Regions from separate parts of the Streptomyces sp. NPDC059900 genome, predicted to be linked through region 1. Evidence: riboswitches for the same ligand, from Rfam matches in the RefSeq annotation. Region 1 holds a riboswitch; each other region holds the start of a gene.

Region 1 (7,371 bases):
TCACGCAGTGCCCTAGCGATCACCTTGGCCCCGCGATCATGACCGTCGAGACCCGGCTTGGCCACCACCACGCGGATCGGACCGGCTGCCACACCCATCACTGCCTCCATGTACCGATATCCATCTGTCCGAGCACTGGCATCCCGTGCCGCACCGGCCGGGGAAGTGAACGAACGTTATCTCCAGCATCTCGCACCCGGCAGTTTCACGGTGTGGAGCGAGGGGGAAATCACACGATGGGACACGTTCGCTGCGCGCCACTCCCGTATCCAGCGGTCCACGGACCGCCCCCGGGACGGCGCAAGGGGAGCCGCAACGAGGTCGCCGTGCCACCGCGCCGTCCGCTGCGCGCCGTGGTGACGCGGCACATCGGCGATCGCGCCGGTATGCAGGGCGCCACCGGCGCTGACCACGCACCGCCGTACGGCCTCTGCCACGCCTCCCCGCTACGGGCACACGGGGGACAGAGCCGTCCTCTCGCGTGCCGACCGGGAGGTCGACCATGACCATCACGAGGGTCCTGCCCTTTCGTCCGCCGTGCCTGCTCTCGCCCGCCAGACTGGCGGGGCTCTCCATGGCTCTGCTGAAAGCGACCGCACTCGAGGTGGCGATCCTCGCCGGCCACCTCCTTCTTTACCCGTCGGGCATCGTCCAGGAACGCCGGATCGCCGCCGAACTGCCGCCGCCCGACGCCCCCCGGCTCCCCGCGGAGAGCCGCCCGCCGGTCGTCCTGCTGCACGGCTTCATCGACAACCGCTCGGTCTTCGTCCTGCTGCGCCGCTCCCTGGCCCAGCACGGCGGCCAGCACGTGGAGTCCCTGAACTACTCCCCTCTCACGTGCGACATCCGCACTGCCGCCGAGTTGCTCGGCCGCCACATAGAGGAGATCTGCGAGCGCACGGGCCATCACCAGGTCGACATCGTCGGACACAGCCTCGGCGGCCTGATAGCCCGCTACTACGCGCAGCGCCTGGGCGGCGACGCACGCGTGCGCACGCTGGTCACCCTCGGTACCCCACATGAGGGAACGCGGGTCGTGCCGCTGGCCGACGCGCACCCCATCGTGCGCCAGATGCGCCCCGGCTCGGACGTGATCGAGGAGCTGCGCGAGCCCGCGCCGGACTGCAGGACGCGTTTCGTGAGCTTCTGGAGCGACCTGGACCAGCTGATGGCTCCCCTCGAAACGGCCTGCGTCAACCATCCCGACCTGATCGCGCAGAACGTACGTGTCTCCGGTATCGGTCATCTCGCCCTGCCGGTGCACCCCGCGGTCGCCGCCGGAATCCGCCAGGCCCTCGACCTGCCTGCCCCGGGGACCCCCGCGACGGGTGCCGAGAACGGACTGACGGTGGCCTGAGGGGCAGTTCCGCACCTCGCGGAGCAGCGAATTTGTCGAACGGACTTCGAACGCAGGGCCAAAGCTGTGCCCGCAGTCCGCCGAAAGACGGCCGAATGCCCGTTTCCTGAGAGCGTGAAACCTGACGAAGATTGTCGCGCCCGCATACCGCCGGGTACAGTCGCCGCACTGCTCTGCCCCCTGCTGCCGAGGCGAAAGAGAAGTTGGTGAACGACCGTCACCCGTCGGGGAGCTCGACACCCCCGGCCTCGGCACCCGCCGACTATGCGCCCTACGCGGCGTATGACCAGCAGAGCACCCCGCAGGGCGCCTATGCCGGATACGACGGCTTCTCCACCGGAAGCTTCGACACCACGGGCAGCTATGCGACGGCCGGTCCCGACACCGGGAGCTTCGCGTCCGACCCGCTCTTCGGCGACATGCCCGGCAGCTCGTACGACACCGGCCAGTGGGCCACGACGGGCACGCAGCAGACGCTGAACTACGACCCGTACGCCGCGCAGCACCGGGCCGCGTACGACACGGGCGGGTACGAGACCGGCAGCTACGACACCACGGCGATGTGGTCCACCGGCGGCTACCAGCACCTCTCCGCCGACATCCCGGCCCAGTCCGGCCCCGACACCAGCGGCCAGTGGGACGCCACCGCCTGGAACCAGCCGCAGCAGACCGGCCAGTGGGAGACGCAGGCCTTCGACACCGGCGCGTACGACGCGACCGCGTGGAACTCCGGCGGCCAGGACATGACGTACGGGGCCGGTGCCACCGGGACGCATGAGGCGTTCGGCACCCCCGAGACGCTCGATGCTCTCGGGACGCACGACTCACTCGGTACGCAGGACGCACTCGGGACGTACGAAGCCGGGGACACGCCCGGAGCGCCGGACACGTACGAGGCTGCTGAAACGTACGAGCATTCGCCCTACGACACCGGGTCCTACGCAACCGAGCCCTACCCCGCCGGGGAGCACTCCCCCGAGGCCTACGCCCAACCGGTTCCCGCCGAGCACGAGTTCACGCCCGACGAGGCTCCCGCCGATTCGCTCGGCCCGGTCGAGCCGAGCCTGGTCGGCCTTGCCGGTGACGACGGGCCGCCGGTCACGGACCGCTCGCACGGCACCCGCTCGCGGGCCCGCCGCCGCTCGCCCGCCAAGCGCTCCGCGCTCTTCACCGTCGCCGTGCCGTCCGCCTGCGTGATGGGCGTCGCGGGTATCGCCGCCGCTTCCGTGGGTGACTTCGGCGGCGGCGGCGAGAAGGAGGCGCAGGCGGCTTCCGCTCCGGACCCCGCGTCCGTGCAGCCCTCCGCCGCCAACAACAAGCTCGACACGCAGCTGGCCAACCTCTCCGCGGACGCCGGTGACTTCGCCGACCGCGCGAGCCGCACCCAGGAGCGCATCGACCTCAAGGCGGAGAAGGTCGCCGCCGAGAAGAAGGCCGCCGAGGAAGCCGCGCGCAAGGAGCGCCTGCGCCCCAAGTTCGCGCTGCCGGTCAAGCAGCACGGCCTGAGCGCGTACTACGGCCAGGCCGGCATCAACTGGATGTCCGCGCACTCCGGAATCGACTTCCCGGTGTCGTACGGCACCGAGGTGCTCGCCGCCACCGACGGCACCGTCTCCACGAAGTGGAACAGCGCCTACGGCAACATGGCGATCGTGACCGCCAAGGACGGCACGGAGACGTGGTACTGCCACCTCTCCACGCACAAGGTTTCCAGCGGCCCGGTCAAGGCCGGCGACCCCATCGCGTTCTCCGGGAACTCCGGCAACTCCACGGGTCCGCACCTGCACTTCGAGGTGCGTCCCGGCGGCGGCTCGGCGATCGACCCGCTGCCGTGGCTGCGCAGCCACGGCCTCGACCCGACGTAACTCCGGCCGCCGCCGCGCGCGTTACAGCTTCTCCACCGGCGCGTACCGCAGCAGCAGCCGCTTCGGCTTCGGCTCTCCGAAGTCCACCGTCGCCTCGGCGTTCGCGCCCGTGCCCTTCACCCCGACCACGGTCCCGAGGCCGAACTGGTCGTGCGTGACCCGGTCCCCCACCGACAGTGCGACCACCGGCTTCTCCGTGGCGCGGCGCGTGGCGAAGCCCTGCGCGCCCCCGGTGCGCGAGCGCGACGACGACAAGGAGGAGGCGATTCCCGCTGCGGGCCCCGAGGATGCCGGTGCGCCGACGGAACCCGTCCGCTTCCAGTCCAGGTGCGCCTCCGGGATCTCCTCCAGGAACCGCGAGGGCGGGTTGTACGAAGGCTGTCCCCAGGCGCTGCGCATCGAGGACCGCGTCAGGTAGAGCCGCTCCCGCGCGCGCGTGATGCCCACGTACGCAAGGCGGCGCTCTTCCTCGAGCTCCTTGACCTGGCCGAGGGAGCGCATGTGCGGGAAGACGCCGTCCTCCATGCCGGTCAGGAAGACGACCGGGAACTCCAGGCCCTTGGCGGTGTGCAGCGTCATCAGTGTGATGACCCCGGAGCCGTCGTCCTCCTCGTCGGGGATCTGGTCCGAGTCGGCGACGAGCGCGACCCGCTCCAGGAACTCGGAGAGCGTGCCCGAAGCACCGGTGCCCGCGCCCGCGTCCTCTGCGCCCTCGGTCTCCCCTCCGCCTTCGCCGCTCTCACCGGCTGCACCGGCCTCGCCGCCCGCACCGCTGTCCTGTTCGAACTCCAGGGCCACGGCGGCGAGTTCCTGGAGGTTCTCGATGCGCGTCTCGTCCTGCGGGTCGGTCGAGGCCTGGAGCTCGGCGAGATACCCGGTCCGTTCGAGCACGGCCTCCAGGACGACGGCAGGGCCCGCGCCGGACTCGACGATGGTCCGCAGCTCCTCCATCAGCGTGTTGAAACGCTTGACGGCGTTCGCCGAGCGGGCCGCCATCCCGTACGCCTCGTCGACGCGCTTCAGCGCCTGCGGGAAGGAGATCTTCTCGCGCTGCGAGAGCGCGTCGATCATCGCCTCGGCGCGGTCGCCGATGCCCCTCTTGGGTACGTTGAGAATGCGCCGCAGCGGGACGGAGTCCTCCGGGTTGGCGAGCACGCGCAGATACGCGAGGACGTCCCGGACTTCCTTGCGCTCGTAGAAGCGCACGCCACCGACGACCTTGTAGGGCAGGCCGACGCGGATGAAGATCTCTTCGAAGACACGGGACTGCGCGTTCGTCCGGTAGAAGATCGCGACGTCACCGGCCTTCGCGTCGCCCGCGTCGGTGAGCCGGTCGATCTCGTCGGCGACGAACTGCGCCTCGTCGTGTTCGGTGTCGGCGACATAGCCGATGATGCCCGCACCCGCGCCCGCGTTGGTCCACAGGTTCTTGGGGCGGCGGCTTTCGTTGCGCTCGATGACGGCGTTGGCGGCGGTCAGGATCGTCTGCGTGGAGCGGTAGTTCTGCTCCAGGAGGATCGTCGTCGCGTCCGGGTAGTCCTCCTCGAACTGGAGGATGTTGCGGATGGTGGCGCCGCGGAAGGCGTAGATCGACTGGTCGGCGTCACCCACGACACACAACTCGGCCGGGTCGTCCCCCTCTCCCCCGGAAGGACCGACCAACTCTCGCACCAGGGCGTACTGGGCGTGGTTGGTGTCCTGGTACTCGTCGACCATCACGTGCCGGAAGCGGCGGCGGTAGTGCTCGGCGACGTCCGGGAACGCGCGGAACATGTGGACCGTCGTCATGATCAGGTCGTCGAAGTCGAGGGCGTTCGCCTCGCGCAGCCGCGACTGGTACATCGCGTATGCCTGGGCAAGCGTCTTCTCGAAGCCGTCGGCGGCCTGACCTGCGAAGGTCTCCTCGTCGATCAGCTCGTTCTTCAAGTTCGAGATCTTGGCGCTGAAGGACTTCGGCGGGAACTTCTTCGGGTCGATGTCCAGGTCACGGCAGACCAGTGCCATCAGGCGCTTGGAGTCCGCGGCGTCGTAGATCGAGAAGGAGGACGTGAAGCCGAGCTTCTTCGACTCGCGGCGCAGGATGCGGACGCACGCGCTGTGGAAGGTCGACACCCACATCGCGTTGGCCCGCGGGCCGACGAGCTGCTCGACGCGCTCCTTCATCTCGCCGGCGGCCTTGTTCGTGAACGTGATCGCCAGGATCTGGCCCGGGTGCACGTGCCGCTCGGCCAGGAGGTGCGCGATGCGGTGCGTGAGGACCCGGGTCTTGCCGGAGCCCGCGCCCGCGACGATGAGCAGCGGGGAGTCCGCGTGCACGACGGCCGCGCGCTGGTTCTCGTTGAGACCGTCGAGGAGGGCCGCCGGGTCGATCACGGGGCGCGGGGCGCCGCCGCGGTAGTGCGCGTCGCGCGGTGCGGGCGCGTCGAACTTCCCGTCGAACAGATCATCCGGAATGGATTCCGGAGCGCTGTCCTCGGGCGGTGGCGGGGGCTCTTCCTCCGAAGCCCGCGAGGGCTTGAGGTCCGCCAGGAAGCTGTCATCAAAGAGGCTGCTCATCGCCTCCCGAGTCTAGGCGGCCCCACTGACAACCCGCCCCGGGTTCCGGCCACGTCACTCAGCCTACGCCCTGCCCGCGGACGATTACTCTCCGCTTAGGCGCGACGTGCCCGCGTCAAGAGCTTCGTAAAGTAACGAAAATGTATCGGGCATATCGAACATCAACCTTCACACGGACCACACGAGTTGGCTAGCGTGCTGCGCGGGCTGCTCGTACTCCCACCGGCGAACCCCGCCGGTAACGTGTGGCCTCCGCCGAGTTCGATCTCCTCGGAGCCGGGGACCCACGATGAACTTGGGGTGAATCGGTCCCGTACGCAGTACGGGACTGTAGGGCAACCTTCCGGAACCACCCGCCCGAACCCGACAGCTAACCCGGTAGGCGGTCTACGGAAGGAGTCGCCTCCCTTGGCGTCGCACCGCAAGCCGCGGACCCGCATTGCCGCCCTACGCGCCACTCCCGCCCTCGGCATCACGACGGCGGCCCTCACCTCCGTGGCCCTGCTGTCACAGAGCGCGCAGGCGGCACCGTCCGCACCGCAGAAGCCCAGCCTCGAAGAGGTCCAGAAGAAGGTGGACGACCTCTACCACCAGGCGGGCGTGGCCACACAGAAGTACAACTCGGCCAAGGAGCGCACCGACAAGCAGCGCAAGAAGGTCGACACCCTGCTCGACGACGTGGCCGAGCGCACCGACAAGCTGAACGAGGCCCGCCAGGAGCTGGGCTCGTTCGCCGCTGCGCAGTACCGCACCGGCGCCGTCTCCGAGACCGCCACGATGATGCTGGCCGACGACCCGCAGGGGTACTTCGACCAGAACCATCTGTCGGACCGGCTGACCGCGCGCCAGAAGAAGGCGGTCGACGACTACCAGACGAAGCAGGCCGCCGCGACGAAGCAGCGCACGAAGGCCGCCAAGAGCCTTCAGACGCTGAGCGACTCGCGGGACGACCTCAAGACGAGCAAGCAGGACGTCCAGGAGAAGCTGGGCAAGGCGCGCACGCTGCTCTCGGAGCTGACGGCCGAGGAGAAGGCGCGGCTCGCGGCGATCGAGAAGAAGAAGGAAGAGGCGGCCAAGCGCAAGGCCGCCGAGCTGGCCCGCAAGCAGGAGGCCGAGGCGGAGGCCAAGCGCAAGGCGGCTGAAGAGGCCGCCGCCAAGGAGCGCGAGAAGAACAAGGAGACCCCCGACTCGGGCTCCGGTTCCGACACCGGCTCCGGCTCCGGCACGGGCTCCGGCGGCACGGACGGCGCTTACGCGACGAAGGCCGCGAAGGTCATCAACTTCGCGGAGGCCCAGATCGGCAAGCCGTACGTGTGGGGTGCCACCGGCCCCGACTCGTACGACTGCTCCGGGCTCACCCAGGACGCGTGGAAGGCCGCGGGGATCTCCCTGCCGCGTACGACGTGGGACCAGGTGAAGGTCGGCACGACCGTGAAGACGGCCGACGCCAAGCCTGGTGACCTGGTCTTCTTCTACGACGACATCAGCCACGTCGGGATCTACATCGGCGACGGCAAGATGATCCACGCCCCGAAGCCGGGTGCGAACGTCCGCACCGAGTCGATCTACTACATGCCGATCCACAGCGTGGTG
Region 2 (7,371 bases), on a different contig from region 1:
ACCGCCACGTGGGACAAGCTTGCGGAGTGCGAGAGCGGCGGGTCCTGGAGCGCGGACGAGGGCAACGGGTACTACGGCGGACTCCAGCTCTCGCAGGAGGTCTGGGAGAACTACGGCGGCCTCGACTTCGCCCCGAGCGCCGACCAGGCCAGCCGCTCGCAGCAGATATCCGTCGCCGAGACGGTCCTTGACGACCTGGGCCCCAAGGCCTGGCCGAGCTGCGCCCCGATCGCCGGCCTCACGCAGGGCGGCGCCGCCGCCGAGGTCGACCCGGGCGCGCCGATCACGACGGTGCCTTCCGACGAGTCGACGGAGTCGTCGGATTCGTCGGAGTCGACCAAGCCCGGCGGGTCCGGGGAGTCGGACGAGCCGAGCACGTCGCCGAGCGAGTCGGCCGACTCCTCGGAAAGCGCCGAGCCTTCGGACAAGTCGTCGGACAAGGACTCCGGTGAATCCGGCTCCGGCTCCGACTCCCGCGCCGACGACGAGGCGCGAGACAAGAATCACGACGAGCCGGGCGAGTCGGGCAAGTCGGATGACTCGGCCAAGTCCGGCCGTGACGATGCCACTTCGCCCGCCGCCACCCCCTCGGCCGGTGACGGCGAAGGCCGCCACCGCGGCGGCAGCGCGGACGACGAGGCCGCGGAGGACTCCTCCCGCGAGGGTTCGGGCCGGCACGCCTCCCGTGGCGACGAGCGCCAGCAGGACGGCTCCGACGGGACGTACACGGTCCGCTCCGGAGACAGCCTCTCGGTCATCGCCGACGACCTCGACGTGCGGGGCGGGTGGACCGAGCTGTACGCCGAGAACGAGGAGTCTGTCGGCTCCGACCCCGACCTCATCCTTCCCGGTCAGAGCCTCGATTTGGGCGAAAAGTAGGGGTAGTTGGCGAGTCGCTTTGCGCCTGATGTCCAGATTGGCGCAAGTGAGACATGGGTCTCAAAGGCCCTGATCGTCTTTGGAATTCGGCCGGGAGCATGCCTACGGTCGTGACCGCTCGCCACAGCGGGCCCCGCCGGTCGGTACGCCGAGTCCTGCCAACGGCCGTTCGGGAACAGTCGTCGCGCAAGCGCCGTAGGCAGGAGCGGGGGACCCAAGGTTTCCGCCCGGACCGGCCGTTGAACGGCCTCGTGAGAGCGAGGCGGGGAGACGGACGGAAACGGCTAGGGGTTAAGCCGCGCTCACAGAAGCGCGGCCGGGCAACTTCATCGGCCCGAACCCGACAGCTCACCTCGCAGGCGTCGGTGAGGGGATCACTCATGCTGTTTTCCAGCAAGGGCAAGCACCGCCGCCCGTCCAAGGCCACCCGTGTCGCCACGCTCGCCGGCGTCACCGGTGTCGCGGTCGCAGCCCCGCTGATGGCGGCCGGCCAGGCATCCGCCGCGACGAACTCCGAGTGGGACGCCGTCGCGCAGTGCGAGTCCGGCGGCAACTGGTCGATCAACACCGGTAACGGCTACACCGGCGGCCTGCAGTTCTCGTCGTCCACCTGGGCGGCGTACGGCGGCACGAAGTACGCGCCCAGCGCGGACAAGGCCTCCAAGGCCCAGCAGATAGAGATCGGCGAGAAGGTTCTCGCGGGTCAGGGCAAGGGTGCCTGGCCGAGCTGCGGCGTCGGCCTCTCGGGCGCCTCCAACGAGGGTGGCGGTGCGCAGGAGAGCGCCCCGCAGCAGACCCAGGAGCAGCCCAAGAGCCAGCCCACGCCGCAGACCGAGCAGCCGCAGCAGAAGGCCGCTCCCAAGGCCGAGGCGCCCAAGACCGAGTCCAAGAAGACCGTCGAGACCCCGACCGGCAAGAAGGTCAAGAAGGGCGACGGCGAGTACAAGGTCGAGAAGGGTGACACCCTCTCCAAGATCGCCGAGGCGAAGAACGTCAAGGGCGGCTGGCACAAGGTGTACAAGCTCAACGGCGACATCATCGACAACGCCGACATGATCTACCCCGGTCAGCAGCTCCACCTCAGCTAAGCGGTAGCTGCTGCCCGCCCCCGTCCCCACGGGTCCACCCCGCCCCCGGTGCGCGTATCCCCCGTACGCACCGGGGGCGGGGTATGTTTGTTCCGTTCGTAAACATTTTGCTCTCGGTTTGTCCACAGGACGGTCGGTCGGCTGGCTGTTGTCCGGGAGCCGGTTAGGCTCGTGTCCGCGGGGCCGACGCCCCGCGTACTCGCGTCACATCCCAGAAGGAGATGCTCGTGCCGTCCATCGACGTCGTCGTAGCCCGGGAAATCCTGGACTCCCGAGGCAACCCCACGGTCGAGGTCGAGGTCGGCCTCGACGACGGCAGCACGGGTCGTGCCGCCGTTCCGTCCGGTGCGTCCACCGGTGCTTTCGAGGCCATCGAACTCCGTGACGGTGACCCCAACCGTTACCAGGGCAAGGGCGTCGAGAAGGCCGTCCTCGCCGTCATCGAGCAGATCGGCCCGGAGCTCGTCGGGTACGACGCCACCGAGCAGCGCCTGATCGACCAGGCGATGTTCGACCTCGACGCCACCGACAACAAGGGCTCGCTCGGCGCCAACGCCATCCTCGGCGTCTCGCTCGCCGTCGCGCACGCCGCGTCGGAGGCCTCCGACCTGCCGCTCTTCCGCTACCTCGGCGGCCCGAACGCGCACCTGCTGCCCGTTCCGATGATGAACATCCTGAACGGCGGGTCGCACGCCGACTCGAACGTCGACATCCAGGAGTTCATGATCGCGCCGATCGGCGCCGAGTCGTTCTCCGAGGCCCTGCGCTGGGGCACCGAGGTCTACCACACGCTGAAGAAGGTCCTGAAGGACAAGGGCCTGTCCACCGGCCTGGGCGACGAGGGCGGCTTCGCGCCGAACCTCGACTCCAACCGCGCCGCGCTCGACCTCATCCTCGAGGCCATCAAGCAGGCCGGTTACGTCCCCGGCGAGCAGATCGCGCTCGCGCTCGACGTCGCCGCGTCCGAGTTCTACAAGGACGGCTCGTACGAGTTCGAGGGCAAGTCCCGCTCGGCCGCCGAGATGACCGAGTACTACGAGGAGCTCGTCTCCTCGTACCCGCTCGTCTCCATCGAGGACCCGCTGTTCGAGGACGACTGGGCCGGCTGGAACGTCATCACCGAGAAGCTGGGCGACAAGGTCCAGCTCGTCGGCGACGACCTCTTCGTCACCAACCCCGAGCGCCTGGCCCGTGGCATCGAGGAGAAGTCCGCGAACGCCCTCCTGGTGAAGGTCAACCAGATCGGCTCGCTGACCGAGACCCTCGACGCCGTCGAGATGGCCCAGCGCAGCGGCTTCAAGTGCATGATGTCGCACCGCTCCGGCGAGACCGAGGACGTCACCATCGCCGACCTCGCCGTCGCCACCAACTGCGGCCAGATCAAGACCGGCGCCCCGGCCCGCTCCGAGCGCGTCGCCAAGTACAACCAGCTCCTGCGCATCGAGGAGATCCTGGATGACGCCGCGGTCTACGCCGGTCGTTCGGCGTTCCCCCGCTTCAAGGGCTGAGCTTCTGAGCCCGGGCCCCGGCGCCGCTGAGTAGTTACGTACGTCCCCGTACTCGGTCCCGTACCGTGTGCGGGGACGTTCGTACGTATCGGGGAGGCGGCACACATGGCCGTGAAGGACCGCGACCGGTTCTCCACCGCGACCAGGCTGCGGCTGCTCGGCGAGCAGACCGCGGAGCGTGTCTACCGCTCCCAGACGAAGCGACAGGCGCGCCGTTCCCGGCTCACGGGACGCGCCGCGCTCCTCGCGCTCGTGCTCTGCTCGCTGGTCGTCGCGCTCGCCTATCCGATAAGGCAGTACGTCTCCCAGCGCGCGGAGATCGCCGAGCAGCGCAAGGAGCAGGCCGAGCGCCGCGAGAACGTCGAGAAGCTGCGGGACGAGAAGGCCCGCTGGCGGGACGACGCGTACGCGGAGCAGCGCATCAGGGACCGGCTGCACTATGTGATGCCGGGCGAGACCGGCTATACGGTGATCGATCCCGCGGCGGCGAAGAAGCAGCGCTCCGACCAGGGGGCGGCCGCCAGGCCCTGGTACTCCAACGTCTGGGACGGCGTCGACAAGGCCGACCGCCCGGACGAGGACTGACCTTCTCTCACCCATACCTCTCGCAGAGAACCCACCTCTCGTAGAGAACCGATCGAAAGACAGGCATGGAAACGCCCCCGCCGACCACCCCGCGCACCGAGCCCACCGACGCCGACGTCGAGGCCTTCAAGCAGCAGCTCGGCCGTCCGCCGCGCGGCCTGCGGGCCATCGCCCACCGCTGCCCGTGCGGGCAGCCGGACGTCGTCGAGACGGCGCCGCGCCTGCCGGACGGGACGCCGTTCCCGACGACGTACTACCTGACGTGCCCGCGGGCCGCCTCCGCGATCGGCACCCTTGAGGCCAACGGCGTCATGAAGGAGATGTCGGAGCGGCTGAAGACGGACCCCGACCTTGCCGCCGCGTACCGCAAGGCGCACGAGGACTACATCGCCCGCCGTGACGCCATCGAGGTCCTCGAGGGCTTCCCCAGCGCGGGCGGCATGCCGGATCGCGTGAAGTGCCTGCACGTCCTGGTCGGCCACTCCCTGGCCGCGGGCCCCGGCGTGAACCCCCTGGGCGACGAGGCGATCGCGATGCTTCCCCAGTGGTGGGCCAAGGGGCCGTGCGTCACGCCGTGCGCCGACGAGGAGCCCGCCAAGTGACCCGCGTGGCCGCCATCGACTGCGGCACGAACTCCATCCGCCTCCTGGTGGCGGACGCCGACCCCGCGACCGGCGAACTGGTCGACCTGGACCGCAGGATGACCGTCGTCCGCCTCGGCCAGGGCGTGGACCAGACGGGGCGCCTGGCCCCCGAGGCCCTGGAGCGGACCTTCGCCGCCTGCCGCGAGTACGCGGAAGTGATCAAGAGCCACGGCGCGGAGCGCGTCCGCTTCGTGGCGACCTCCGCGTCCCGCGACGCGGAGAACCGCGACGACTTCGTACGCGGGGTCCTGGACATCCTGGGCGTCGAGCCGGAGGTCATCAGCGGTGACCAGGAGGCCGAGTTCTCCTTCACGGGCGCGACGAAGGAGCTGACGGGCAGCGACCATCTGGCCAAGCCCTACCTCGTCGTGGACATCGGCGGCGGCTCCACGGAGTTCGTGGTCGGCGACGACGGGGTCCGCGCCGCCCGCTCGGTCGACGTCGGCTGTGTGCGCCTGACCGAGCGGCACATCCGCACCGACCCGCCCGCGCCCGCCGAACTGGACGCCGTCCGGGCGGACATCAGGGCCGCCCTGGACCTCGCCGAGCAGACCGTGCCGATCGGCGAGGCCCGCACCCTGGTCGGGCTCGCGGGCTCGGTGACCACGGTGGCCGCGATCGCCCTCGGCCTCGACACATACGACTGGGCGGCGATCCACCACTCCCGCGTCTCGTACGAGCAGGTCGGCGAGATCGTCGACCGGCTGAGCCGGGCCACGCACGACGAGCGCGCGGCGATCCCCGTCATGCACCCCGGCCGCGTGGACGTCATCGTGTCGGGCGCGCTCGTCCTCCTGTCGATCATGGAACGGACCGGGGCCAGGGAGGTCGTCGTGAGCGAGCACGACATCCTCGACGGCATCGGCTGGTCGATCGCCTGAGCGCGTGATGTAGCGTCTGAGCGGCTGCCGGAGGGGCCGAAAGGCTCCCTGGCGACTTCCTGTCGGGAAACTTCGTGAAGTTCTTCACAAGGAAATCGGCTCGGTTGGACGAGATTCAGGGGCTCCGGGCCCCTGAATGTGACCCCTGAGGGCCTCGCGACCCATGACAGTGAAGGTTCGGGAGTGTGTCCGGAGCGTGGACCGGGCGAGTGGTCCACCGGGCCCCGGAGGCCAGAGCGGCAGCTCACAAGGGGTGCACAACGTCTCGGGTTGTGTCGTGGTTCCCCCGGGGCGCTATGGCCTGTGTCACGTGGGCGGCGAAGTGTAGCAGAGGGCCTGCCCATGCTTGTGAAGGGGCGCACGAGCGACCCCCCTCGGGCAGGTGGATACTCGATGGCATGAGCACCACGGAGCGTCCCAGGATCCTCGTTGTAGGCGGTGGGTACGTAGGCCTGTACGCAGCTCGGCGCATCCTCAAGAAGATGCGCTACGGAGAGGCGACCGTCACGGTCGTCGACCCCCGGTCGTACATGACCTACCAGCCCTTCCTCCCCGAAGCCGCCGCAGGCAGCATTTCGCCTCGGCACGTCGTCGTCCCGCTGCGACGCGTGCTGCCCAAGGCCGAAGTGCTGACCGGCCGGGTCACCACCATCGATCAGGACCGCAAGGTCGCCACGATCGCCCCCCTCGTGGGCGAGGCGTACGAGCTGCCTTTCGACTACCTGGTCATCGCGATGGGCGCGGTCTCCCGCACCTTCCCGATCCCCGGCCTCGCCGAGCAGGGCATCGGCATGAAGGGAATCGAGGAGGCCATCGGCCTGCGCAACCACGTCCTCGAGCAGCTGGACAAGGCTGACTCCACGACGGACGAGGACGTCCGCCGCAAGGCGCTGACCTTCGTCTTCGTCGGCGGTGGCTTCGCGGGTGCGGAGACCATCGGCGAGGTCGAGGACATGGCCCGCGACGCGGCCAAGTACTACAACAACGTGAAGCGCGAGGACATGCGCTTCGTGCTCGTCGACGTCGCGGACAAGATCCTTCCCGAGGTCGGCCCGAAGCTCGGCCAGTACGGCAAGGAGCACCTCGAGGGCCGCGGTGTCGAGGTCTACCTCAAGACCGGCATGGACTCCTGCGTGGACGGCCACGTGGTGCTGAACAACGGCCTGGAGGTCGACTCCAGCACCATCGTGTGGACCGCCGGCGTCAAGCCGAACCCGGCGCTCGCCCGCTTCGGTCTGCCCCTTGGCCCCCGCGGCCACGTGGACACCCAGACGACCCTCCAGGTCCAGGGCACCGACTACATCTGGGCCGCGGGCGACAACGCCCAGGTGCCGGACATGGTCGGCCGCAAGGCGGGCAACGAGAACGCCTGGTGCCCGCCGAACGCCCAGCACGCGCTGCGTCAGGCCAAGGTCCTCGGCGACAACGTCATCTCCGGCATGCGGGGCTTCCCGCAGAAGGAGTACAGCCACGCCAACAAGGGTGCGGTCGCCGGTCTCGGCCTGCACAAGGGCGTCGCGATGATCGTCATGGGCAAGATGAAGATCAAGCTCAAGGGCCGTCTGGCCTGGTACATGCACCGCGCGTACCACGGCATGGCGATGCCGACGTTCAACCGCAAGATCCGGGTCTTCGCGGACTGGACGCTCGCGGTCTTCCTCAAGCGCGAGGTCGTCTCGCTCGGCGCCATGGAGACTCCCCGCGAGGAGTTCTACGAGGCCGCCAAGCCCGCGCCGAAGCCCGCCGCGGCCAAGGCCGAGCCGGTCGCCGCCGGGTCCGAGGAGAA
Region 3 (7,371 bases), on a different contig from region 1:
GCGGGCCCTTCCGCTGCTGCTCATCGTCGTCGGGGTGGTCTACGACGTCTCGACACCGGCCGCGTTCACCGCGGCGCCCCTCTTCACGGCTGCCCCGCTGATCGCCGCCCCCTTCTACTCGCTGCTCGGCACCGTCCTCGTCGGCCTCGGCACCTGCGCCACCGTCCTGGTCCTGCACTTCAGGGCGAGCACCACCACCGACGTGGAAGCCGTCACGGAAGTGCTCACGGTCCTGACCGTGGCCGTGCTCGCCGTCCTGATCAACCGCGTCGTGAGCCGCAGCGACGAACAACTCGCCTCCGCCCGCTCCATCGCCGAGGCCGCCCAGCGCGCCGTACTGCCGCAGCCGGACCCCCGGATCGGCGGGCTCGACGTCGCCGCGCGGTACGAGGCCGCGGAGGCGGACGCGTTCATCGGGGGTGATCTGTACGCGGTGCAGGACACCTCGCACGGCGTACGCGTCATCGTCGGCGACGTGCGGGGGAAGGGCATGGGCGCGGTGGCGGCCGTCGCCGTCGTCATCGGGGCGTTCCGGGAGGCCGCCGAGCAGGAGTCCACGCTGGAGGCGGTGGCGCAGCGCCTGGAGCGGGCACTGGCGCGCGAGGGCACGCGGCGCGACGGGCTCGACGACTTCGAGGGGTTCACCACCGCCATCCTCGCGGAGATCCCGCACGGCGGAGGTCCCGTACGCCTGATCAATCGCGGGCATCCGGGGCCGCTCCTCCTGCACGGCGACGGACGGCTGTGCGTCCTGTCCGCGACCGAGCCCGCGCTGCCGCTGGGGATGGGCGAGCTGGGGGCCTGGCCGGACCGTGCGGACGAGTCGGAGTTCCCGCCGGGGGCGATGCTGCTGCTCTACACCGACGGGCTCTCCGAGGCGCGCGACTGGCGGGGCGAGTTCTACGACCCCGCCGCCCGGCTCGGCGGCCGCATCTTCCCCGGCCCCGACGGACCCGACGCGCTGCTGTCCACGCTCGCCGAGGAAGTGCGGCGGCACACCGGCGGCGGGACGACCGACGACATGGCTCTGCTCGCGGTGCGGCGGCCTTCGGCGCCCAGGACCGACGCAAGATAACGCGGGTCGACGCCAAGTGAGGCGGGCCGATGTCACGGGCCGTGACTGAAGGACCTCACTCCGCATAACAACTGACGTACTGTCAAGGAGATGTGAAGCTGCGGTGTGTGAAGAAGTGACGACAACTCGCCCCGTTCCGAACCCTCGTGTCCCATTAAGTACAGGCCAATGACGTTAACGATCAGTCGGAACGGCTTGGAATACGACCCTGCTGTCTATTAACGTTCGATAACGCAGCGCGGTCGTCCCAGCCGTCACTCGAGGCGGCTCCGCGCGCACGCGCCTAATCCCGAAAGGGAGCCGGGGAACCACCAATTGGGGTGAATCGGGCATCTGTGCATCCGTGCCAGGTGTTCGTAGGAGACCTTCCTGCTCCGAACCCGTCAGCTAACCCGGTAGGCGAGAAGGAAGGAAAGGAGTGCGCCCCCGTGGCGTCCAACCGCCCTGCCCCCCAAGGCGCGTACGTACCGAATGACGACGATTTCGGTGGGTATGACGAAAATTCCTGGGAGGAATGGAACCCCACCGAGGAGTCCATCCGTCCCGTCCGCGGCAGGCACCGCGTGCACAAGCGGGGCGGTGGCGGGCTCGCCCGCAGCTCCACGGTTCTCGGCGTGGGCGTCATCGCCGCCGTCGGCGCGGGCGGCATAGCCACCGCGCAGGGCGGCAAGCCCCCGGTCTCCATCGAGATGCCGGACATGTCGGCGGTCACGGACTCGCTGCCGGAGGCCAAGTCGCTTCCGGGCGTCGGGTCTTTGATATCCGGCGACTCCTCCGACTCCGCTGCCGCGGACAACGGCGTGACGGTTGCCGCCGCGCCCCTGAGCTCCGCCGGCCTCAGCAGCGCCGACGCCGAGCAGGGCACCACGGACGCGGGCGAGGCACTGCGGGCGCGCATCATGGAGCAGGCCGAGAACCAGCAGGACCAGGCGGACGACGCGGTCCAGAAGGCGGCCGAAGAAGCCGCCGTCAAGCAGGCCGCCGAACAGGCCGCCGCCAAGCAGTCCGCGGCCGAGAAGAAGATCGCCGCCGAGAAGGCCGCCGCGAAGAAGAAGGCCGAGGCGGAGGCCAAGAAGAAGGCCGAGGCTGAGCGCCTGGCCAAGCTCGCGAAGAGCTACACGCTCCCCGTCGCCTCGTACACCCTCACCGGCACCTTCGGTCAGCCCGGTTCCATGTGGTCCTCCGGCTACCACACCGGCCTGGACTTCGCGGCTCCCACGGGCACGCCCATCAAGGCCATCCACTCCGGCACCATCAAGGAGGCCGGCTGGGCTGGGGCGTACGGCTACCGCACGATCCTCGAACTCGACGACGGCACCGAGCTCTGGTTCTGCCACCAGTCCTCGATGAGCGTCAGCGTCGGCCAGAAGGTCACCACCGGCGAGACCATCGGCCGCGTCGGCGCGACCGGCAATGTCACCGGCGCCCACCTCCACCTGGAGGTCCACCCGGGCGGCGACTCCACCGGGGTCGACCCGGCGGCGTGGCTGCGCGGCAAGGGCCAGTCGCTCTGAGGTAATCCCGGAACCCCGGCGGTCCTGGCGACAACCCCCCGACGCCAGGGCTGCCGGTTCGGCATGCCCGCCAACCGGGTGCCGCGGGCCTGCGCTGCGGAATGCTGTGATCCGTATGGGCGTTGATCCCCGTATGACTTCTCTCCGCAAGCTCGGCTCGTCCGACCTCGACGTCTTCCCGCTCGCACTCGGCGGCAACGTCTTCGGCTGGACGGCCGACGAGGACCGGTCCTTCTCGGTGCTCGACGCCTACACCGCCGCAGGCGGCAACTTCATCGACACCGCCGACGTCTACTCGGCCTGGGTGGACGGCAACAAGGGCGGCGAGTCCGAGACCGTCATCGGCAACTGGCTGGCCGCGCGCGGCAACCGCTCGGACGTCGTGCTCGCCACCAAGGTCGGCGCCCACCCCGATTACAAGGGCCTGTCCGCGAACACCATCAAGGCCGGTGCCGAGGAGTCGCTGCGCCGCCTGCGCACCGACTACATCGACCTCTACTACACGCACTACGACGACCCCAGCGTCCCCGTCGAGGAGATCATCGGCGCGCTCGACGACCTGGTGACGTCCGGCAAGGTGCGCGCCATCGCCGCATCGAACGTCACCCCCGAGCGCCTCCAGGAGTTCCTCGACTTCTCCGACCGCGAGGGCCTCGCGCGCTACACGGCGCTCCAGCCGCACTACAACCTCGTCTCGCGCGACACGTACGAGGGTTCGCTCCAGGAGGTCGCATCGCGCTCGGGCCTTGCGGCCGTCCCGTACTACGCGCTCGCCTCCGGCTTCCTGACCGGAAAGTACCGCCCGGGCACGCAGGTCGACAGCGCGCGGGCCGCGGGCGCGGGCAAGCACCTGGAGACCGAGCGCGGCCGGCGGGTGCTCGCCGCGCTCGACGAGATCGCCGAGGCCCGCGGCGCCGAGCACGCGACCGTGGCCCTTGCGTGGCTCGCGGCGCAGCCGACGGTGGCGGCGCCGATCGCGTCGGCCCGTACGGTCGAGCAGCTGCCCGCGCTGCTCGCGGTGGGTGACCTGGAACTGACGCAGGCCGAGATCACGGCCCTCACCACGGCCTCCGCCTAACCGCGGTAGGGGTTGTACGCGGGGTAGGGCGCGGGGTAGGGCAGCGCGGGCTGGGCGTGCGGATATCCGTACGGGGGCTGGTGCTGGTGCTGGTGCTGCGGGTAGGGCTGCTGGTATCCGTACGGCTGCGGATACCCGTAGGGCTGCTGGTACCCGTACTGCGGCGGCATCGGTACGAGCACCGGTGCCGTCACGCGTGCCGCGTAGGCCAGGGCGGGCCGTGCGGCCTCCCGGCGCTCCCACAGGGCGTTCAGCAACTCCCGCTCCCGTACGACGAAGTCGGCGCCCGCGCGGCCCTTGCGCCCGCGGTGCCGCAGGAGCGCGAGAGACGTCGCGTACGTCTCGTACTGCGCGACCGTGCGCGCCGCGGCCTTGCCCTGGGCGTAGGAGGCGTAGTCGCGGGCCAGGGTGCGGGCGCGCATCGTGCCGAGGGCGTACGGCTCGGGGGCGCTGAGCCAGCCCGCGAGCACGTACGCGGGCAGTTCGGCGCGCACGATGCGCAGGCCGCGCTGCCTGATCCAGATCACCAGCCAGGTGAGCAGGCCGAACGCGGGCAGCATGAAGGCCGCGTACACGGCGAAGAAGCCGTAGTCCCCGAAGCTGGCCGAGCCGTTCCACAGCGCGTGCAGGCCCATCGCCAGGAGGAGTCCGCCGAGCGGGAGCAGGACGCGGCGCCAGTTCTGCCGGTCGGCGCTGAGCGCGGCGATGCCGAAGCCGATGCCGGTGAGCACGGTGAAGAGCGGGTGCGCGAAGGGCGACATCACGACGCGTACGAAGAAGGTCGCCGCCGTCACGGACGCGAGCCCCGTGTCGCCGTTGAGCTGGTCGGTGCCGAAGGCGCTGCCCAGATAGAGGATGTTCTCGGTGAACGCGAAGCCGGTCGCGGTCACTCCGGCGATCACCACGCCGTCGACGATGCCGGTGAACTCGCGTCTGCGGAAGAGGAAGACGAGCAGCACGGCTGCCGCCTTCGCGCTCTCCTCGACGATCGGCGCTATCACCGTGGCGCCGAGGGTGTCGGCGCTGGTGGGGTCGGCGGTGGCGGTGGCTATCCAGCGGGTCGCGAAGCTGTTCGCGACGATCGCTATGAGGGCTGCGGCGCAGGCGCCCCAGGCGAAGGCGAAGAGCAGATTCCGCCAGGGGCCCGGCTGGACCCGTTGCAGCCAGCGGAAGGCGGCCACCAGGAGCGGCACGGGCAGCGTCGCGAGGCCGAGCCCGACCAGGAAGCCTTCGGTGCCGGTCTGCTCCCGGACCAGGGCCAGGATCACCAGGCCGGACAGGGCGAGCAGCGTGACCAGGGCGGCCGCGCGTATCGCCCGGCGCTGCCACCAGCGCGCGTGCCGCAGCCCGGCGGGCCCCTCGGGGGGCATCCCGTCGGGGGGCATCGGGTGCGGGTACGCAGAACGGGTGGCCACGCGTTGACCCTAACGAGGGACGGGGGTGGGCCGCGACGGTGTCTCAGGCCCCGTGGCCGGTATCTCAGTCCGCTGGGCCGGTGGCCGGGTCCTTCTGGCCGGTGGCCTGGGCCCCTTGGCCGGGTGTGCGGCGGAACAGCAGGTCGTTGACCACGTGTCCCTTGTCCAGGCCCTGGCCCTCGAACCGGGTGAGGGGGCGGAAGGAGGGGCGTGGCGCGTACCCGCCGTCGTCCTGCGTGTTCTCGAAGGCGGGGTGCGCGGTGAGCACCTCCAGCATCTGCTCGGCGTACGGCTCCCAGTCGGTCGCGCAGTGCAGCAGGGCGCCGGGCTTGAGACGGGGCGCGACGAGGTCAAGGAACTCGGGCTGGATGATGCGGCGCTTGTGGTGGCGGGCCTTGGGCCAGGGGTCGGGGAAGTAGACACGGAGGCCGTCGAGGGAGGCGGGCGCGAGCATTTCGCGGAGCAGGATGACGGCGTCGCCGTTCGCCACGCGGATGTTGTCGAGGCCGTTGCGCTCGGCGAGGCCGAGGAGGTTTCCCTGGCCCGGCGTGTGTACGTCCACGGCCAGGATGCCGGTGTCCGGGTCGTCGGCGGCCATCTGCGCGGTGGCTTCGCCCATGCCGAAGCCGATCTCCAGTACGACGGGGCGTTCGCCGTGCTCGGTGCGGAACATCTCGGCGAGGTCGAGTACGCCCTTGCCGTCGATGTCCAGGCCCCACTTGGGCCACAGGCGTTGCAGCGCGTCCCCCTGGCTGGTGGTGACGCGGCTCCTGCGGGGCTGGAAGCTGCGGATCCGCCGCTCGAAGTGCGACCCGGCCGGATCGGGCGAGGGCCCGTCGGGGAAACGGGGCTCGGCCTTCGGGCGGGGGGCGTGGGGGCGCTCGGGGGTGGCGTTCGACTCAGACACAGTGGGGGGATATTAATCCCCAACCCCACCCCTTCCCGAAAACTCGCTCGGCGCGAGAGCCTTGTACGTACCGTCATCACCGGCTCCGCCGAGTTCGTCCTCAATCGCCGGACGGGCTGATGGTTCAGCCCGTCCGGCGATTGAGGACACCCCGCCCCTACAGAGTCGCCAGCACCCGCCGGGCCACCGCCCGTCCGATGGGCAGCGAGGCCGTCGCCGCAGGTGAGGGCGCGTTCAGCACGTGCACGGTCCGTGCCCCCTCCCGGATGAGGAAGTCATCGACCAGCGTCCCGTCACGCAAGACGGCCTGCGCCCGCACCCCCGCGGCCACCGGCACAAGATCGTCCGAGGTCACCGCGGGCAGCAGCCTGCGCACCGCCGTGGTGAACGCCGCCCTGGAGAGGGAGCGCCGGACTTCCCCCGCCCCGTACCGCCAGTGGCGCCCGGCCATCCGCCAGGCCCCCGGCCAGCTCACCGTGCCCGCCAGCTCACGCGGTCGCACCACACCCCATCCGTACCCCTCGCGGGCGAGGGCCGGCACGGCGTTGGGTCCCACGTGGACCCCGCCCCCGATGCCGCGCGTCAGATGGACTCCCAGGAAGGGGAAGGCCGGGTCCGGCACGGGATAGACCAGGCCCCGCACGAGCTCGGGACGCTTCAGGTCGAAGTACTCCCCGCGGAAGGGCACGATCCGCATGCCCGGGTCGTCACCGGCCAGCATCGCGACCCGGTCGCAGTGCAGCCCGGCGCAGTTGACCAGGACCTTTCCCCGCACCACCGAGCCGTCGGCCGTACGAACGGCGACCCCGAGCGCCGCCCGCCGGTCGATGCGGACGACCTCCGCGCCGTAACGGACATCGGCCCCCGAGGCGTCCGCGAGCCGCTCCGCCACCGAGCCGTAGTCACATATCCCGGTCGTGCCGACCTGGATCGCGGCGAGCCCGCGCACCTCCGGTTCGTACTCCGTGATCTGGGCGGGGCCCAGTTCCCGCACCGGAATGCCGTTCTCCCGGCCGCGCTGGACGAGTGCGTGCAGGCGGGTCAGCTCGGCGCGCTCGGTGGCGACGATCAGCTTGCCGGTGACCTCGTGCGCGATGCCGTACTCCGCGCAGAACTTGACCATCTCGGCGGCGCCGCGCACCGCATACCGCGCCTTGAGGGAGCCGGGGCGGTAGTAGATCCCGCTGTGGATCACACCGCTGTTGCGTCCCGTCTGGTGCCGGGCGGGGCCCGGCTCCTTCTCCAGGACGGTGACCCGGGTCCCCGGCGCGGCGCGCGTGATGGCATACGCCGTCGACAGACCGACGATCCCGCCGCCGATCACCAGCACATCACAGTCGTACGTCACTGCTCGGACCATCCCGCATCACCTCCCACACCGA
Region 4 (7,371 bases), on a different contig from region 1:
CGCGGCGCGGGTCGATCTCCGGCAGCTCCGCGGGCAGGCCGCTGCGCTGGGCCGCGAGCGGCGGCGTCGGGCCCGCCCACGCGAAGCTCAGGCAGTCCTCGCCCTTCAGGAAGCGCTGGACGCGAACGCCGCCCGTGGCCCGGCCCTTGCGGGGGTACTGGTCGAACGGCGTCACCTTGGCCGTCGTCTGCACCGAGTCGTCGAGCGTGCCGCGCGATCCCGCCACCGTGAAGACCACGGCGTCGACGGCCGGGTCCACCGCGACGAACGAGATGACCTTGACGCCGTCCGCGAGCTTGATGCCCGTCATGCCGCCCGCGGGGCGGCCCTGCGGACGGACCTGGGCGGCTTGGTAGCGAAGGAGCTGGGCGTCGTCCGTGATGAAGACCAGGTCTTCCTCGCCCGTGCGCAGCTCGGCCGCGCCGACGATCCGGTCACCGTCCCTGAGGGTGATGACCTCCAGCTCTTCCTTGTGGGACGGATAGTCCGGGACCACCCGCTTGACCACGCCCTGTTCGGTGCCCAGGGCGAGGCCCGGTGAGGACTCGTCCAGGGTCATCAGGCAGATCAGGCTCTCGTCCGGCTCAAGCGTGAGCAGCTCCGCGACGGGGGCGCCTCCGGAGAGGTTGGGTGCCGCCGCCGTCTCCGGAAGCTGCGGGAGGTCCACCACGGACAGGCGCAGGAGACGCCCCTCGGAGGTCACCGCGCCCACCTCGCCCCGCGCGGTGGCGGGGACGGCGGAGACGATCACGTCGTGCTTGACGCGCTTGGTGTCGTTCTCCGCGAAGGGCTCGCCGTTGGCCGTACGGGCCAGGAGGCCGGTCGAGGAGAGGAGCACGCGGCACGGGTCGTCCGCCACCTGGAGGGAGACCGTGGGCGCAGGGGTGCTCGCCGACTCCAGGAGGACCGTGCGCCGGTCCGTGCCGAACTTCTTGGACACGGCGGCCAGTTCGGCCGAGACCAGCTTGCGCAGCTCCGCGTCCGACTCCAGGATCCGGGTCAGCTCGTCGATCTCGGCCTTGAGCTTGTCGCGCTCCGACTCCAGCTCGATGCGGTCGAACTTCGTCAGGCGGCGCAGCGGCGTGTCCAGGATGTACTGCGTCTGGATCTCGCTCAGCGAGAAGCGCTCCATCAGGCGCTCCTTGGCCTGTGCGGAGTTGTCGCTGGAGCGGATGAGGCGGATGACCTCGTCGATGTCCAGGAGGGCGACAAGCAGGCCCTCGACCAGGTGCAGCCGTGCCTGCTTCTTGCCGCGGCGGAACTCGCTGCGGCGCCGCACGACGTCGAAGCGGTGGTCGAGATAGACCTCCAGGAGCTCCTTGAGGCCCAGGGTGAGGGGCTGGCCGTCCACCAGGGCGACGTTGTTGATGCCGAAGGACTCCTCCATCGGCGTCAGTTTGTAGAGCTGTTCCAGGATGGCCTCGGGGACGAAGCCGTTCTTGATCTCGATGACCAGGCGCAGGCCGTGCGAGCGGTCCGTGAGGTCCTTGACGTCGGCGATGCCCTGGAGCTTCTTCGAGCCGACCAGGTCCTTGATCTTCGAGATGACCTTTTCGGGCCCCACGGAGAAGGGCAGTTCGGTCACGACCAGGCCCTTGCGGCGGGCCGTCACGTTCTCGACGGCCACCGTGGCGCGGATCTTGAAGGTGCCGCGCCCCGACTCGTACGCGTCCTTGACTCCGGACAGGCCGACGATGCGGCCGCCCGTGGGCAGGTCCGGGCCCGGCACGAAACGCATCAGCGTCTCCAGGTCGGCCCCGGGGTGCTTGATCAGGTGGCGGGCGGCAGCGATGACCTCGCCGAGGTTGTGCGGCGGCATGTTCGTCGCCATGCCGACGGCGATGCCCGACGCGCCGTTGACCAGGAGGTTCGGATAGGCGGCCGGGAGGGTGACCGGCTCCTGCTCCTGGCCGTCGTAGTTCGACTCGAAGTCGACGGTGTTCTCGTCGATCGACTCCGTCATCAGGGACGTCGCGTCGGCCATCTTGCACTCGGTGTACCGCATGGCGGCCGGCGGGTCGTCGTTGCCGAGCGAGCCGAAGTTGCCGTGCCCGTCCACGAGCGGCAGGCGCATGGAGAAGGGCTGGGCCATGCGCACCAGGGCGTCGTAGATCGACGCGTCTCCGTGCGGGTGCAACTTACCCATGACCTCGCCGACGACGCGGGCGCACTTCACGTAGCCGCGTTCGGGGCGCAGGCCCATTTCGTTCATTTGGTACACGATTCTGCGGTGTACCGGCTTCATGCCGTCGCGGGCGTCCGGCAGGGCGCGCGAGTAGATGACCGAATACGCGTACTCGAGGAAGGAGCCCTGCATCTCGTCGACGACGTCGATGTCGAGGATCTTCTCCTCGAACGACTCGTCGGGCGGCGGGGTCTTCGTGCTGCGGCGGGCCATCGCTGCTGCGGCTCCTTCACGGTGTCTGCCAGGGCATCAGCAAGAGTCTGACGCCGACCATCAACGGGATCTGACGCCGACCATTGTGGACTGTCCCACTGACAACGCCGACCACGACCCGGACTTCGGGCACGAGTACGCCGAGCGCGGAGCGGGAACTTCGCCGGTAGTCAGCGCGCTTGCATACAGTGTCAGGACTGGCAGAAATTCCAGCTTTTAGCGATCGAAGGGACGTACATGCCCATGGGTCACACGGCCACAGCCGAGGCCGGCTCCGGCGGCCTGACAGCGACCGAGCACCGGCTGGCCAACGGCCTGCGCGTGGTGCTTTCCGAGGACCACCTGACCCCGGTCGCCGCGGTCTGTCTCTGGTACGACGTCGGTTCGCGCCACGAGGTCAAGGGCCGTACGGGCCTCGCACACCTCTTCGAGCACCTCATGTTCCAGGGCTCGAAGCAGGTCCAGGGCAACGGCCACTTCGAGCTGGTCCAGGGCGCGGGCGGTTCGCTGAACGGAACCACCAGCTTCGAGCGCACCAACTATTTCGAGACGATGCCCGCACACCAGCTGGAGCTGGCCCTGTGGCTCGAAGCCGACCGCATGGGCTCGCTGCTCTCCGCGCTCGACGACGAATCCATGGAGAACCAGCGTGACGTCGTCAAGAACGAGCGCCGCCAGCGCTACGACAACGTTCCCTACGGCACGGCGTTCGAAAAGCTGACCGCCCTGTCGTACCCCGAGGGCCACCCCTACCACCACACCCCGATCGGCTCCATGGCCGACCTGGACGCGGCGACGCTGGAGGACGCGCGGAACTTCTTCCGTACGTACTACGCGCCCAACAACGCCGTCCTGTCCGTCGTCGGCGACATCGACCCCGAGGAGACCCTCGCCTGGGTCGAGAAGTACTTCGGGTCCATCCCCTCGCACGACGGCAAGCAGCCGCCGCGTGACGGCTCGCTGCCCGACGTCATCGGCAAGGAGCTGCGCGAGGTCGTCGAGGAGGATGTCCCGGCCCGCGCCCTGATGGCCGCCTACCGCCTCCCGGAGGACGGCACGCGCGCGTGCGACGCGGCCGACCTGGCGCTCACGGTCCTCGGCAGCGGCGAGTCGTCCCGGCTCTACAACCGCCTCGTGCGCCGCGACCGCACCGCGGTGGCGGCCGGATTCGGCCTGCTGCGGCTCGCCGGCGCCCCCTCGCTGGGCTGGCTCGACGTGAAGACGTCCGGCGACGTCGAGGTGCCCGTCATCGAGGCCGCCGTCGACGAGGAGCTCGCCCGCTTCGCGGAAGAGGGCCCCACCGAGGAGGAGATGGAGCGCGCCCAGGCACAGCTGGAGCGCGAGTGGCTTGACCGGCTCGCCACGGTCGCGGGCCGCGCGGACGAACTGTGCCGTTACGCCGTCCTGTTCGGCGACCCGCAGCTCGCCCTGACCGCCGTCGGGCGTGTCCTCGACGTCACCGCCGAAGAGGTCAAGGCGGCCGCAGCGGCCCGCCTGCGCCCCGACAACCGCGCGGTGCTCGTGTACGAACCCGTAGCGGACACAGCCGACGCAGCGGACACAGCGGGCCCCGAAGCCACCGACGAGGACGAAGAGGAGGCGGCGAAGTGACCGAGGCCGCGACGATGCAGTTCCACCCGCAGCCGCAAGCGGGCGCCGCCCGGCCGTGGGCCTTCCCCGCGCCCGAGCGCGCCACCCTGGACAACGGCCTCACCGTGCTGCGCTGCCACCGCCCCGGCCAGCAGGTCGTCGCCGTGGAGATCCACCTGGAGGCGCCGCTCGAAGCCGAGCCCGCGGGCCTCGACGGCGTCGCCACGATCATGGCGAGGGCCTTCAACGAAGGCACCGACAAGCACTCCGCCGAGGACTTCGCCGCCGAGCTCGACCGCTGCGGCGCCAGCATGGACGCGCACGCCGACCACCCCGGCGTCCGGGTCTCCCTGGAGGTCCCGGTCTCCCGTCTGCCGAAGGCGCTCGGTCTGCTCTCCGACGCCCTGCGCGCCCCCGCCTTCGCGGACAGCGAGATCGAACGCCTCGTGACCAACCGCCTGGACGAGATCCCGCACGAGGCCGCCAACCCGGGGCGCCGCGCAGCCAAGGAGCTCTCCCGGCAGCTGTTCCCGGCCACCTCGCGCATGTCGCGGCCCCGGCAGGGCACGGAGGAGACGGTCAAGGCCATCGACTCCGCCGCGGTGCGTGCCTTCTACGAGAAGCACGTGCGTCCCGCCACGGCGACCGCCGTCGTCGTGGGCGACCTCACCGGCACCGACCTGGACGCCGTCCTCGCCGACACCCTCGGCTCCTGGACGGGCGGCACGGCCCAGCCGCGGCCGGTGCCCCCGGTGACCGCCGACGACACCGGGCGTGTCGTGATCGTCGACCGCCCGGGCGCCGTCCAGACGCAGCTGCTCATCGGTCGCGTGGGACCGGACAGGCACGACCGTGTCTGGCCCGCCCAGGTGCTCGGCACGTACTGCCTCGGCGGCACCCTCACCTCGCGCCTGGACCGCGTCCTGCGCGAGGAGAAGGGATACACCTACGGCGTACGGTCGTTCGCCCAGGTCCTGCGTTCGGCTCCGGACGGCACCGGCGCCGCCATGCTGGCCATCAGCGGCTCCGTGGACACCGAGTCCACGGGACCGGCCCTCGATGACCTGTGGAAGGTCCTGCGCACCCTCGCCGCCGAAGGCCTCACGGACGCCGAGCGCGATGTCGCCGTGCAGAACCTGGTGGGCGTGGCCCCGCTCAAGTACGAGATGGCGGCGTCCGTCGCGGCCACCCTGGCCGACCAGGTCGAGCAGCACCTGCCCGACGACTTCCAGGCCCAGCTGTACCGCCAGTTGGCCGCGACCGGCACCGTGGAGGCCACCGCCGCCGTGGTGAGCGCCTTCCCCGTGGACCGGCTCGTGACGGTGCTCGTCGGCGATGCCGCGCAGATCGAGGAGCCCGTCAGGGCGCTCGGCATCGGCGAAGTGAGTGTCGTCACCGGCTGAGCACGGTGACAGCCTGAGTGACAGTCAGGACATATGGGGACCCCAGTGGCTGGAATTAGCCACTGGGGTCCCCATATGTCCGAATTAGTACGGAGGTTACGTGTCTGCCCTGTGGCGTGCGCTACAAAAGCTCTGATCCGTTTGTCGTTTGAAAGACGCCACGCTTAGCGTCTGGTCCGGCTGTTCGTCATGCAGTACGCCGCACCCGCGGCACCGGACAGTCATCGCCGAGTCCCCGTACGGCGCGAGCCAGGGGAGCCGGGGACCCACATGTCCCCTTGGGGTGAATCGGGAACCTTGCCGTGAGGTGAGGGACTCGTAGGAGACCTTCCTGCTCCGAACCCGTCAGCTAACCCGGTAGGCGAGAAGGAAGGAAAGGATCAGCCGCTTCATGGCGTTTACCCGTGCCACCGGGAAGCACCGTCGCCCGAGCCGCCTCACGCGCACGACCGCGAATGTGGCGGGCGTCGCCGCACTGACCACCACCGGTGTCATCGGAGGCCTGGCCGCTCCGGCGCTCGCCGCCGACGACGCGGTTGCCCTCGAGCACACCGGCCTCACCCAGGCCGTCTCCGTCGGCGACTCGCTGGCCGCGAGCATCGACGCGCAGGCCACCGCCCAGCAGCAGGCCGCCGACGCCGCCGCGGCCGCCAAGAAGGCCGAAGAGGCCGCCAAGAAGAAGGCCGAGGAGGCCAAGCGCAAGGCCGAGGCCGAGGCGAAGGCCAAGGCCAAGAAGGAGCGCGAGGCCAAGGAGCGCGCCGCCCGCGAGGCCGAGCGCAAGCGCCTGAACACCTACGTCGCCCCGGTCTCCGGCTCGTCCGTCTCCACGGGCTACCAGGCGGGCGGCGGCATGTGGTCCTCCGGCAGCCACACCGGGATCGACTTCCACGCCGCGTCCGGCACCTCGGTCCACGCGGTGGGCTCCGGCACCGTCGTCGAGGCCGGCTGGGGCGGCGCCTACGGCAACAACGTGGTCATCAAGATGAACGACGGCACGTACACCCAGTACGGCCACATGTCGTCCCTCGGTGTCACCGTCGGCCAGGCGGTCACGCCGGGCCAGCAGATAGGCCTGTCGGGCTCCACCGGCAACTCCAGCGGCCCGCACCTGCACTTCGAGGCCCGCACCGGCGAGGACTACGGCACGGACATCGACCCGGTCGCCTACCTCCGCTCGCACGGCGTCAACGTCTGATCCACGGCGGCCCGCGCGACGCACACCCGATTCACCGAAAGCCCCGGCTCATCGCGAGCCGGGGCTTTCGTCGTTCCCCGCCTCCTTTGGTCACGTCCCCGCCGCCTTTGGTCACGCATCACCTTTGGCCAAAAGTATCCATGGATTCTGGCCAGCCATCGGAAATTCAGTCGCTCTGCAATAGAGTCACTGAAAAAGCGTCGATCGACCGCGTTTCGCGGGGATTAAGGCGGAGGTCAGGTCATGCGCATTCCCGCGCACTCGGTGTGCACGGCCATCCGGGACGACATCGTCTCCGGTGTCTACGAACGGGGCGGCCGGCTCACCGAGGAACTGCTCGCGCGCCGCTACGGAGTCTCCCGCGTCCCCGTGCGCGAGGCCCTGCGCACCCTGGAGGCCGAGGGCTTCGTCGTCACGCGCCGGCATGCGGGCGCCTGCGTGGCCGAGCCCACCGAGCAGGAGGCCGCCGACCTCCTGGAGATCCGCCTGCTCCTGGAGCCGCTCGGCGCCGCCCGTGCCGCGCAGCGCCGCACGGAGGCCCATCTGAAGGTCCTGCGCGGCCTCGTCAGGCTCGGCCAGGAGCGTTCCCGGCGCGGCCACAGCGAGGACCTGCGCTCGCTGGGCGGCTGGTTCCACGAGACGCTCGCCCAGTCGTCCGGCAGCCCCGGCCTCACGGCGCTGCTCACCCAGCTCCGGCACAAGATCGCCTGGATGTACGTCGTCGAGGGGCCGGCCGCTCCCGCGGAGTCCTGGGCGGAGCACGCCGCGATCGTCGACGCGGTCGC

The links. A riboswitch is a leader RNA that binds a small molecule or an ion and turns the genes downstream of it on or off. The one in region 1 is predicted to bind cyclic di-AMP.
Region 2: another riboswitch for cyclic di-AMP. It lies ahead of ACQKIP_RS25825 (transglycosylase family protein); the one in region 1 lies ahead of ACQKIP_RS18285 (NlpC/P60 family protein).
Region 3: another riboswitch for cyclic di-AMP. It lies ahead of ACQKIP_RS20585 (M23 family metallopeptidase); the one in region 1 lies ahead of ACQKIP_RS18285 (NlpC/P60 family protein).
Region 4: another riboswitch for cyclic di-AMP. It lies ahead of ACQKIP_RS01925 (M23 family metallopeptidase); the one in region 1 lies ahead of ACQKIP_RS18285 (NlpC/P60 family protein).

What each region holds. Positions count from the first base shown of each region.
Region 1 is NZ_JBNNJZ010000119.1:41-7,411, reverse strand. It holds gene ACQKIP_RS18305 (cobalamin B12-binding domain-containing protein) at 1-98, opposite strand, end outside; gene ACQKIP_RS18300 (lipase family alpha/beta hydrolase) at 503-1,357, shown strand; gene ACQKIP_RS18295 (M23 family metallopeptidase) at 1,564-3,222, shown strand; gene pcrA (DNA helicase PcrA) at 3,244-5,778, opposite strand; cyclic di-AMP (ydaO/yuaA leader) riboswitch at 6,022-6,178, shown strand; partial or broken gene ACQKIP_RS18285 (NlpC/P60 family protein) at 6,187-7,371, shown strand, end outside.
Region 2 is NZ_JBNNJZ010000228.1:488-7,858, forward strand. It holds gene ACQKIP_RS25820 (transglycosylase family protein) at 1-879, shown strand, start outside; cyclic di-AMP (ydaO/yuaA leader) riboswitch at 1,061-1,256, shown strand; gene ACQKIP_RS25825 (transglycosylase family protein) at 1,260-1,967, shown strand; gene eno (phosphopyruvate hydratase) at 2,195-3,475, shown strand; gene ACQKIP_RS25835 (FtsB family cell division protein) at 3,581-4,060, shown strand; gene ACQKIP_RS25840 (DUF501 domain-containing protein) at 4,126-4,662, shown strand; gene ACQKIP_RS25845 (Ppx/GppA phosphatase family protein) at 4,659-5,585, shown strand; gene ACQKIP_RS25850 (NAD(P)/FAD-dependent oxidoreductase) at 5,984-7,371, shown strand, end outside.
Region 3 is NZ_JBNNJZ010000147.1:8,718-16,088, reverse strand. It holds gene ACQKIP_RS20590 (PP2C family protein-serine/threonine phosphatase) at 1-1,075, shown strand, start outside; cyclic di-AMP (ydaO/yuaA leader) riboswitch at 1,346-1,492, shown strand; gene ACQKIP_RS20585 (M23 family metallopeptidase) at 1,504-2,589, shown strand; gene ACQKIP_RS20580 (aldo/keto reductase) at 2,723-3,667, shown strand; gene ACQKIP_RS20575 (PrsW family intramembrane metalloprotease) at 3,664-5,052, opposite strand; gene trmB (tRNA (guanosine(46)-N7)-methyltransferase TrmB) at 5,147-5,989, opposite strand; gene lhgO (L-2-hydroxyglutarate oxidase) at 6,147-7,349, opposite strand.
Region 4 is NZ_JBNNJZ010000005.1:10,319-17,689, reverse strand. It holds gene ACQKIP_RS01940 (DNA gyrase/topoisomerase IV subunit A) at 1-2,398, opposite strand, end outside; gene ACQKIP_RS01935 (M16 family metallopeptidase) at 2,636-4,009, shown strand; gene ACQKIP_RS01930 (M16 family metallopeptidase) at 4,006-5,391, shown strand; cyclic di-AMP (ydaO/yuaA leader) riboswitch at 5,607-5,770, shown strand; gene ACQKIP_RS01925 (M23 family metallopeptidase) at 5,783-6,586, shown strand; gene ACQKIP_RS01920 (GntR family transcriptional regulator) at 6,830-7,371, shown strand, end outside.